Regions from separate parts of the Actinoplanes sp. NPDC051513 genome, predicted to be linked through region 2. Evidence: riboswitches for the same ligand, from Rfam matches in the RefSeq annotation. Region 2 holds a riboswitch; the other holds the start of a gene.
The links. A riboswitch is a leader RNA that binds a small molecule or an ion and turns the genes downstream of it on or off. The one in region 2 is predicted to bind cyclic di-AMP.
Positions count from the first base shown of each region.

Region 1: another riboswitch for cyclic di-AMP. It lies ahead of ACIA5D_RS15030 (C40 family peptidase); the one in region 2 lies ahead of ACIA5D_RS13925 (NlpC/P60 family protein).

Region 1 covers NZ_JBITDW010000004.1:120,402-125,580, reverse strand. The annotation lists gene ACIA5D_RS15045 ((2Fe-2S)-binding protein) at 1-252, opposite strand, end outside; gene ACIA5D_RS15040 (FAD binding domain-containing protein) at 257-1,129, opposite strand; gene ACIA5D_RS15035 (XdhC family protein) at 1,249-2,319, shown strand; cyclic di-AMP (ydaO/yuaA leader) riboswitch at 2,444-2,600, shown strand; gene ACIA5D_RS15030 (C40 family peptidase) at 2,607-3,119, shown strand; gene ACIA5D_RS15025 (hypothetical protein) at 3,215-4,201, opposite strand; gene ACIA5D_RS15020 (Pr6Pr family membrane protein) at 4,206-4,925, opposite strand; gene ACIA5D_RS15015 (DinB family protein) at 4,928-5,179, opposite strand, start outside.
Region 2 covers NZ_JBITDW010000003.1:817,671-822,849, reverse strand. The annotation lists gene ACIA5D_RS13945 (DUF1360 domain-containing protein) at 1-448, opposite strand, end outside; gene ACIA5D_RS13940 (DUF6158 family protein) at 485-712, opposite strand; gene ACIA5D_RS13935 (hypothetical protein) at 798-1,214, shown strand; gene ACIA5D_RS13930 (DUF3817 domain-containing protein) at 1,225-1,542, shown strand; cyclic di-AMP (ydaO/yuaA leader) riboswitch at 1,757-1,895, shown strand; gene ACIA5D_RS13925 (NlpC/P60 family protein) at 1,951-2,877, shown strand; gene ACIA5D_RS13920 (RNA polymerase sigma factor RpoD/SigA) at 2,956-3,960, opposite strand; gene ACIA5D_RS13915 (SDR family NAD(P)-dependent oxidoreductase) at 4,534-5,179, shown strand, end outside.

The sequences.
Region 1 (5,179 bases), on a different contig from region 2:
GTCGAGCTCGCCGTCCTTGGCCAGGCCCTCCACCGTACGCACCTCATGGCCCCCGGCCATCGCGGCGAGCACGGTGCACGACTTGACGGGCTCGCCGTCCATCCACACCACGCACGTGCCGCAGTTGCTGGTGTCGCAGCCCCAGTGGGTGCCGGTCAGGCCGAGCACGTCGCGCAGGAAGTGGACGAGCAGCAGCCGCCCCTCGATCTCCCGGGTGACCTCGACGTCGTTGACGGTCATCGTGACCTGCATCGGTTCAGCTCCTCGCCCGCTCGACGGCCTTGCGCAGGGTCCTCCGGGTCAGCTCGTCCGCGAGGTGGCGCTTGTAGTCCTCGCTCCCGCGCTGGTCGGTGACGGGATCGCAGCTGCGGGCCGCGATCGCGCCGGCTTGCTCGTACGCGTTCTCGTCCGGCGCCCGCCCGCGGAGCGTGTCCGAGATCTCGGGAATTCCGGTGGTGTTCGGCCCGACGGCGGCCAGACCGACCCGCGCATCCGCGATCGTGCCGTCGGCGGCGAGCCACACCGCGGCGCCGGCCGACACCACGGCCCAGTCCCCGGCGCGGCGCTCGACCTTCTCGTAGGCGCTGCCGTGCCCGGGCCGGCGCGGAAGACGGATCTCGATCAGGATCTCGTCGTCCCCGACGGCCGTTTCGTACGGCCCGACGTGGAACTCCTCCATCGAGACGACCCGCTCGCCCCCCGGCCCGCGGATCACGCACGCCGCGTCGAGCGTCGTGCACACCGCCGACAGGTCCTCGCTCGGATCGGCCTGGCACAGCGACCCGCCGAGCGTCCCCCGGTTGCGCACCACGGGGTCGGCGATCACCCGCTCGGCCTCCCGGAAGATCGGGAACGCGGCCGCCAGTTCGTCCGACTCGAGCAGCTCGCGGTGCCGGGTCAGGGACCCGATGCGTACGTCGTCGGCGTTAATGTTGATGTAGCCCAGCTCCTCGTGGAGCGGGTTGATGTCGATCAGGTATTCGAAGTTCGCCAGGCGCAGCTTCATCATCGGCAGCAGGCTGTGCCCGCCCGCGACGAGCCGCGCTGAGCTGCCCAGACGTTCCAGCAATCCAATGGCATGGTCGACAGTGGTGGCACGTTCGTACTCGAACGGAGCCGGCACCTGCACGATGCACCTCCCGGAGTTGCGGTGAATCTCGCGCGGGCACCCATCAAAGTCAACAGCTACCTAAGGGATCTCTTAACTAGCCGTTGACGATCCGGCCCTTGATCACGGAAGGTGAGGTCGTGCGGGACATCATCGACGGGCTGGTCGCGTGGCGCGCGGAGGGCATCGCGTTCGCCGTGGCCACCGTCGTGCGCACGTGGGAGTCGGCGCCCCGCCAGCCCGGCTCGTCCATGGCGGTCAACGAGCGCGGCGAGGTCCTGGGCAGCGTCTCGGGCGGGTGCGTCGAGGGCGCGGTCTACGCCGCCGCCGAAGAGGTCATCCAGACCCAGAAGGCACAGCAGCACACGTACGGCGTGAGCGACGGCGACGCGTTCGAGGTGGGCCTGACGTGCGGCGGGACGATCGAGGTCCTGGTCCAGCCGTCGGTAGCCCTCGCCGACGTCGACGATGTTCTCGCGGCGATCGCGTCGGGCCGGCCGGTCGCGACCGTCTCGCTGAACGGCAGGCAGCTCGCGGTCTGGCCCTCGCACGTCGTGGGATCGCTGGGCGACGCGGGCCTCGACCGCGCGGCCGAGCAACAGGCGGCCGGCATGCTCTCGGCCGGCACCACCGGCGTGGTCCACCTCGGCACGCACGGCGAACAGCGCCTCGACGAGATGGAGGCCTTCGTGCAGACCTATCTGCCGCCGCCCCGCATGATCGTCTTCGGTGCGATCGACTTCGCCGGCGCGGTCGCCCGGATAGGCGGTTTCCTCGGCTACCACGTGACGGTCTGCGACGCGCGTCCGGTCTTCGCCACCCGCAAGCGTTTCCCCTCGGCCGACGAGTTGGTCGTGCAATGGCCGCATCTCTACCTGGAATCCGCGGCGGTCGACGAGCGCACCGTGCTCTGTGTCCTCACGCATGACCCCAAGTTCGACGTTCCGCTGCTCGAGGTCGCGTTGCGCACCCCGGCGCGGTACATCGGCGTGATGGGCAGCCGCCGCACCCATTCCGACCGGATGCGCCGCCTGCGCGAGGCCGGCGTCTCCGAGGCCGCGCTGGCCCGGTTGTCCGCTCCCATCGGCCTCGATCTGGGCGCCCGCACCCCCGAGGAGACCGCGGTCGCGATCGCCGCCGAGATCGTCGCGTCCGCCTGGGGCGGGTCCGGTCTGCCCCTCACCGGGCTGGACGCCCCGATTCACGGGTAGCCGTCCGGGAGCAACCCCCGGCTTTCCCGCCGTTTTCCCGACGACGGCCGATCTCGTCTTGCGCCGCGTTGCAACACCAGCGGCCACCACCGCCGCGCGGACGCCGAGTCCCGCCCACCGCGTGCGGTCCATGTCTCCGAATCGGAAACTTCAGTGGGCGGGAGCGGGGGACCCCTCTTTTTCGCCGGCTCGCCGGCTCCGGGGTGAAGTCGCCTTGATGCGACGGGCCGCCTTCAGGCCCAACCCGACAGCTAACCTCGCAGGCGGTTGAAGGACCAAGGATCGTCTTGTCTGCTCGTGTCCGCTTCGCCATGCCCACGTTCGCCGTCGTCTGGGCGTTCCTGGCCCTGATGTCGCTCCTGTTCGCCCCGTCGGCCGCCCAGGCGGCGCCATCGTCACGGCCCGCGGTCTCCGCCGCCGTCCCGCTCTCCCCCGCCGGCGCCGCGCTGCTGCGCGGCAAGCGCATCGTCGCCGCCGCCAGCGCCCAGCGCGGCAAGCCCTACCGGCGCGGAGCAGCGGGTCCGGGCGCGTTCGATTGTTCCGGCCTTTCCGGGTACGCCTACCGCGCCGCCCACATCCGCCTGCCCCGCACCGCGAACGCCCAGTACCGCGCCGCCCACCCGATCAGCCGCGCCGCGGCCCGCCCCGGCGACCTGGTCTTCTGGGTACACGGCCGGCACGCGTACCACGTGGCCGTCTACGCCGGCGGCGGCCGTGTCTGGCACGCCCCGAAACCGGGCGACCGCGTCCGCCTCGCGCAGATCTGGAACGCCGGCCAGGTCCGCTTCGGCCGCATCTAGCCCGCATCCGCGCGCGCCCAGTCAGTACCTGCTAACGAGGTACTGGCTGGGCGTTTCGCCAACTGCTGCGCGACCGCGGTTCGGCCGGCGCTCGCCTAAGCGTCGGCCAGCCGCAGAAGGACGGCGCCCGGGTCGGGCCCGTACTTCGCGGCGTAGGCCTCGGCCGCCCCGCCCGGTGACGTCGGCGCCAGGACGTACTGCTTGCGGCCGTTCTCGCTGATCGTGACCTGATGATCGGGGTGGAACGCCTGTGACAGCGCGACCGGATGCACGTTCACCCAGTGCTCGCCCTCGTGCACCACGTACCGCAGGTCGTGCTCGACGACCGCGTCGTGCACCGTGAAACGCAGCCGGATCCGGCGGTGCTCGCCGAGCTGCAGCAGGCCCGCGCCGTTCCACCGGTTGTCGAACGCCTCCAGCGCCAGCTCGCCCAGGTCGCCGCGGACCCGGACCTCGCGCTGGTAGCTCTCGCTCACCCGGCGATTGCGGAACAGGCCGTACGAGAGCCAGTCGTCCACCCGGTAGCAGGCGTGCGCCGGCCCGACCGGGCTGATCCGTACCTCGAACAGCTCGGCGTGGCGCTCGGGCAACGACCGTACGAGATCGTCGAGCCGTTCGATGTTCTGCCGGATCAGCGCGACCGCGTCGGTCGGCGCGACCTGCCGGGCCCGCTCGGCGGCGTCCGCCGACGACGGATCGGTGAGCAGGATGCGGAAGCGCACCCCGCGCTCGAGCGCGGCCCGCACCGCGGCGGCGAAGGCCTGCTCGTTCCGCGGCTCCAGCAGGCCGGTCCAGAACTTCCAGACGTCCACGTTGTCCCGGGCCTGTTCGATCCGCCGGATCACCGCCCGGTAGTCGAGGCGGTTGCGCCACCGCACCGAGTTGCGGTTGAGCGAGAGCACCAGCGGCTGGAGCACGAGCACCGCGAGCACCAGGTCGAGCAGGTTGGACCCGATGTTGATGCGCAGCTCGGTGCCGAAACCCTCGGTGTGCCGCACGGGGTAGAGCAGCAGAAACCCGGCCAGCAGCAGAAGGGCGCCGATCAGCGCGTACAGATAGGACAGGCGGAACGGGCGGCGCATCCCGTCATCGTTGCAGATCTATGCCCGCCGCATCGATCTCCTCTTCCGCCGGTTCGGTCCCAGCGCGCGCCGGTTTTGTCCGGGCGCGCGCCCGTTTTGCCCCTGCGAGCGCCGCCAGCCGATCCAGGCCGACCACCGCGGCGCCGAGCGCCCCGAAGACCACCGCCAGCTGCACGAACTGCAAGCCCACCCAGTCGTACCCGTGCTCGGCGGGGTCGAGGAAGAAGTACGGATACCGGACCGGCGCCGCGGGCAGCAGCCCACCCCGGAGCTCGATCATCAGGCCGTAGCCGAGCGGGTAGGCGATCCACAGTGGAATGTCGCGCCGGCGCACGATCCGGTGTGGCCCGAACAGCACCCAGTCGGCCAGCACGAGCACCGGCACGACGTAGTGCACCAGGAACAGCGACCGGTTGGTCAGTGCCTCGCCCGGGTCGGCGGCAGCCAGGCCGGGCAGCGGGTTCTCGCCGTGGTTGAGCATGAAATGCGAGATCAGGCAGGTGATCAGGATCCACAGCGTGACCGCGCCGCGCCAACGGGGCGCGGGCGGCTCGATCGTGCCGCGCTTGACCATCCAGTAGAGGGCGCCCACGAAGTAGGCGAGCGTCAGCAGGTTGCTCTGCGCGGTGTAGTAGATGAGCCGTTGCTCCGCCATGAGCAGTCCCGCCGCGCCGCAGGCGACGATGGCCGCGCGCAGCCAGAACTGGGGCCGGGCGTAGATCACGCCTACCGTCCGGTCGATCCGTCGATGAGCTCCCGCAGAATGTCGGCGTGCCCCGCGTGCCGGGCCGTCTCCTCCAGCATGTGCCCGATGACGAACCGCAGGTTGCACCGCGGCTGCCCGTCGTCGCGCGCCATCATCTGCTCGAGGTCCCCGTCCGCGAGCACCGGCGCGACGCGTTGCCACGCGGCCTCGTACGCGTCGATCGCCTCGCCCAGGGTGTCGCCCTCCCGGACCTCTTCGTCCGGGAGGGCGAG
Region 2 (5,179 bases):
CGGTGGCCGCCAGCCGGGTCAGCCGCGGAGCCAGGACCAGGCCGCCGGTGAGCCCGGTGGCGACCCAGAGGGCGAGGCAGAAGGGACACGTGATCAGCTCGCCGATCCCGTGCCGGACCGAGCTGCCCTGATCGCGTACCTCCTCGTTGAGCTCGGCGGCGCCGGCCGGCTCGGCGTACCGGGCGAACGGCGCCCGCAGCGGGCTGGCCACAGCGTCCTTGGCGAGCAGGCGGCTCAGCTTGTGCGTGGCGATTGAGATCAGCGCCACGTCCGCGATCCCGGGTCGCTGCGGCGCCGACCGGCCGGTGAGCTTCGCGGCACCGGCCAACGACGCGGCGAGGGCGCCGAAGGCGCCCATCGCGACCAGGTATCCGTCGAGCGGCCGGTGTTCGTGTGGGGCATAGGCGTCAGCGACGTGCGCCATCCGGTCGCGCAGGGTGTCGGTCATGGGGGTCCTCCTGCAAGCGGGCGGGCGAGCGGGCGGTCAGAAGTCCTGCGTCAGTCGGGCGGGGTCCACCTCGCGGCCCGGGAAGCGGGTCAGGTACTCGGTCTCCAGCTCGGCAGTGCGCCGGAAGTGGTTGTCGAGGGCCGCGCCGGGGCCGTGCCGGAGCGTGGACATCCGCGCGCGATAGAGGCTGGACAACTCCCGGAACAGGTCCTCGTCGTCAAGCGTGGCCGGGTCCACGCCGGTCCCGGTCTCGGCGTCCGCCATCGTGCACCTCCGTCGTGGTCATCACCTGGCAGAACGGTTGCCCGCGCCGACGGCGGGCAAACGTGCCGCCGGTACCCTCGTGTGCATGAAGGGGCTGTGGACGCCGGCGTGGATCGTGCGGCATGTCCTGGCGCTGGTCGCGATCGCGGGCTGCCTCGGGCTGGGGTGGTGGCAGTTCAGCCGGGCCAGTGGCGGCAACACGCTCAGTTGGGGCTACACCTTCGAATGGCCGGTGTTCGCGGCCTTCTTCGCCTTCCTCTGGTACCGCGAGGTCCAGCTGGCCCGCGAGCCTCCCGCCGAGGCGCCGGAGGAAAGGGACGAAGAGCCCGAGAAGCTCCCAGGCTCGCCTGTTACGGTCGGCCGGCCCGTGCGGGTCGCGGTCAGCAGGGCGCCCGCCGAAGACGACCCCGAGCTGGCCGCCTACAACGACTACCTCGCCTGGCTCGCAGCCCATCCCGGCGCCGGACCGGCCGACTACCCCGGTTACACCTCGACGAAATAGGACGTGGAACGTGCAGGGAGCGCTCACCCGCTATCGGATCATCGCGTGGATCGTCGGCGTCTGCCTGCTCACGCTCGTCCTGGTCGGCATGCCGCTGAAGTACCTCGCCGACAACGACACCGTGGTGGCGATCGTCGGCCCCGCGCACGGCTTCCTCTTCATGGTCTATCTGGTGCTGACCTTCGACCTGGCGCGCCGGGCGGGGTGGCCCTTCCTCCGCATGATCCTGGTGATGGCGGCCGGAACCATCCCCTTCCTCTCGTTCTGGGCCGAGCGTAAGGTCAGCCACGCGTGGGTTCCCGTGGAACCGGTGAAAAGTCCCATTTGATCGCGAGAATGACGCGCCGTCTTCGTCGAATGACAATGCGTTATCGGGATCAATCACGCATATCTGGCCTTTTCCTTAAATCCCGCGTAGAGACCTTGATTTTGTTTCGCGCATCGATAAGTTAATGCGGTTGGTTCGGTCCGCAGCCACATCCCTCGGTGGCGCCGGCCAACGCCGCCCAATCGGCGCGGTGTCCTCGCACGCCCTCCCCCGGAGCGAGCGCGGGCCCGAGTTGAGCCGGGGAACCGCGTTTCTGGGCTGAATCTGCGGAGCAGCAGGGCCTTCTTCCCGCCCACTGAACCGCCCGGATTTGGCGTCAGCTAACCCGGTAGGCGGCCGCAGCGGAAGAAAGGTCAGCAACCGGTGCCAACCCCCCGCACCAGGCTTCGGGCACTCATGGTCGCGGCGATGGCGATCGCGATCACCGGATCCGTGGCGACCGCGGCACACGCGGCGCCGTCCGAGACCGAGCTCAAGAAGCAGATCGAGACCGCCTCGAACCAGCTCGAGGACATCACCGAGTCGTACAACAAGCTCAAGATCGACCTGACCAAGACGGCGAACGACCAGAAGACCCTCCAGGCCTCGCTCGCGCCCGCCAAGGCGAAGCTCGTGGTGGCCGAGGCACAGGTCGAGACCATCGCCTCCCAGGCCTACATGCAGGGCCGGGTGGGGCCGATGAGCGCGCTGCTGGGCAACGAGCAGGGCGGCCTGGTCGAGAAGATGAGCCTCCTCGAGATGATCAACCGCGCCAATCAGCGGGACATCAACGACTTCACCGAGACCACGCAGAACTTCGCCGACCGGCAGGCGGCCCTGAAGACCACTCAGGCCAAGCAGGCGGCGCAGCTCAAGGCGATGGACGCCCGGAAGAAGACGATCGAGGCGAACATCAAGAAGCTGCGCGCCATGCGTGTGCAGGCGTACGGCAGCGCGACCGAGACCGGCGTCGCGGGAGCGGCCGGCCCGGCGCCCGCCATCTCCGGCAAGGCGGGCATCGCCGTCGACTTCGCGTACACGCAGGCGAACAAGCCGGCCTACTACGGGTACGGCGACGCGGGCCCCAACACGTTCGACTGCTCGGGCCTGACCATGGCCGCCTGGTCCAAGGCCGGCAAGTCGCTGCCGCACAACGCGGCCGCGCAGTACAGCGCCACCGCCCGGATCAGCAAGTCGCAACTGCAGCCGGGCGACCTGGTGTTCTACCGCAGCCTCGGGCACGTCGGCCTGTACGTCGGCGGCGGCATGATCATCGACGCGTCACGCGAGGGCGAGCCGGTCAAGAAGAGGACGATCAACATCATGACCCCGTACGGCTACGGACGGGTCAAGTAACAACCGCGGAACCAAGAAGGCCGGTACCCAATGGGGTACCGGCCTTTCGCGTAGGGAAATCCGGGGGAAGTGCGAAGATCAGGCGGCCTGCAGGCCCTCGGCCCGGGCCAGCTCGCGCAGCCGGCCGAGCGCCTGGATCTCGAGCTGGCGGATGCGCTCGCGGCTGAGCGAGAAGCGCGAGGCCACCTCGGTCAGCGAGTGCTCCCGGCCGTCCTCGAGGCCGTACCGCGCCCGCATGATGCCGGCCGACCGGTCGTCGAGGTGGTTGAGCAGACCCTCGATGCGCTGGCGCTCCAGGGCAGTCAGCACGATCTCTTCCGGCGAGGGTGCGTCGCTGTCGGCCACCAGGTCGCCGAGGTTGGTGTCGCCGTCGTCGCCGACGGGCGTGTCGAGGGAGACGGTGTCCTGAGCCCAGCGGGTGAGCTCGTTGACCCGCTCGACCGTCACGCCGAGCGCCTTCGCGATCTGGTCGGGCTCGGGGTCGGCGCCGAGCTCGCGGACGAGCTGGCGGGTGACGTTGCGCATCCGGTTGACGTCTTCGACCAGGTGCACGGGGAGGCGCACGGTGCGCTCCTGCTGGGCGATGGCCCGGCTGATCGCCTGGCGCACCCACCACGTCGCGTACGTCGAGAACTTGTAGCCGCGCTCGTAATCGAACTTCTCGACCGCGCGGACCAGGCCGGTGTTGCCCTCCTGGATCAGGTCGAGCATCGGCATGCCGGAGCGCACGTAGCGCCGGGCGATCGACACGACCAGTCGCAGGTTGGCCCGGATGAACAGGTCCTTCGCCCGCTGACCTTCGTGGACGATCCGCTCGAGCTCCTCGCGGCTCACGCCACGCGGCGTCTCGCCCTCGTCGAGCAGGAACTCCGCGTAGAGGCCCGCTTCGATCTGCTTGGAAAGATCGACTTCCTCGGCTGCGCTCAGCAGTGGCGTCCGGGAGATTTCGTGCAGGTAGACGCCGACAAGGTCACGCTCCTCGGCGACCTGGTCGGTCCGCATCACGGTGTTCTTCTCCACGTTGCCCACGGTCCCCTCATTGCGTTCACTACTTACCCCGTTACGGGCAAACCCTGTGTTCATCAGTTCCTCCCCGTAACGTCCGCAGTTCGTACCTTGCGGTTACTGGCATCTACACAACAAATGACTGCTCGCACTGATTCCGGCTGGTGGATCGAAAGTGTCACGAACGCCTGGGTGATTGCTGAGAGCCGCATGCGATGTTCCTGAAGGGGGCTCGTGGCACAGCATTCGCGCGCCGCCGCCGCTGTCGGTCGCGCAGCAGAACGCTTACCCGCGTTGGTCTCAATGACACCATCGGCCCCCCACCTGTCGCAGCGACGGGCATCACCACCGACCTTGGGACGTCCATCACTACCCAGTACGGCCGTCCGGCTTCCTGGGTTCACGTGCAGCATCGACAGCTTCGCGACCGGCTTGAACCAAAAGCCTCATCAAAAAGATCCCGAGGCGCGGTGCCGAACGGGACCACCTGCCACAATGCGGCACGACCCGCCGTAGTTCACTCGCCCGCACGGGTGACGCCCGTGCAGGTGACGGCGTATTTGGTAACTATTGGCGACCACCTGGCCATCCTCCGGTGAGCGTGACGAAAACCACACCGTCCCGGGCGGATGAACGGGCAGCATGATCCCCATGACGAACGGGCGCACGGTCTTCGTTACGGGCGGCGCGGGCGGGCTGGGAACGGCCACGGTGAGTGCCTTCCTGGCGGACGGGTGGCGGGTTGTCGCGCCCGTGCGGCCGGGCCGGAAGGGGCTTCCGGAGGGCGCGATCACGGTCGAGGCCGACCTGACCGATGAGACGGACATCACTGCCGCGATGTCCGTCGCGGCGGGCGATCCGGGGGCGCCGCTGCGGGCGGTGGTCAATCTGGCCGGCGCGTACGGCGGGAGCGGGCTCGTCGCGGACGCCCCCGTCGCCGAGTTCGAGGGGCTGCTGGCGCGCAACCTCCGGCCGACCTATCTGGTCACCCGGGCCGCGCTGCCCTACCTGGTAGCGGCCGGTGGTGGCGGGATCGTGTGCGTGTCGTCGCGGGCCGCGGTGGCGCCGTGGCCGGGCGCGGCCGGCTACATCACCGCGAAGGCGGCGGTGCTGGCGTTCGCGGGGGCGGTCGCCGTCGAGTACAAGAAGCAGAACGTGCGCTGCAACACGATCCTGCCCAGCGTCATCGACACCCCGGCCAACCGGCGTGACATGGCCGGCGCCGACTTCTCGAAGTGGGTCAGGCCCGAGGAGATCGCGCCGACCATCCTCTTCCTGGCCTCGGACGCCTCGGCGC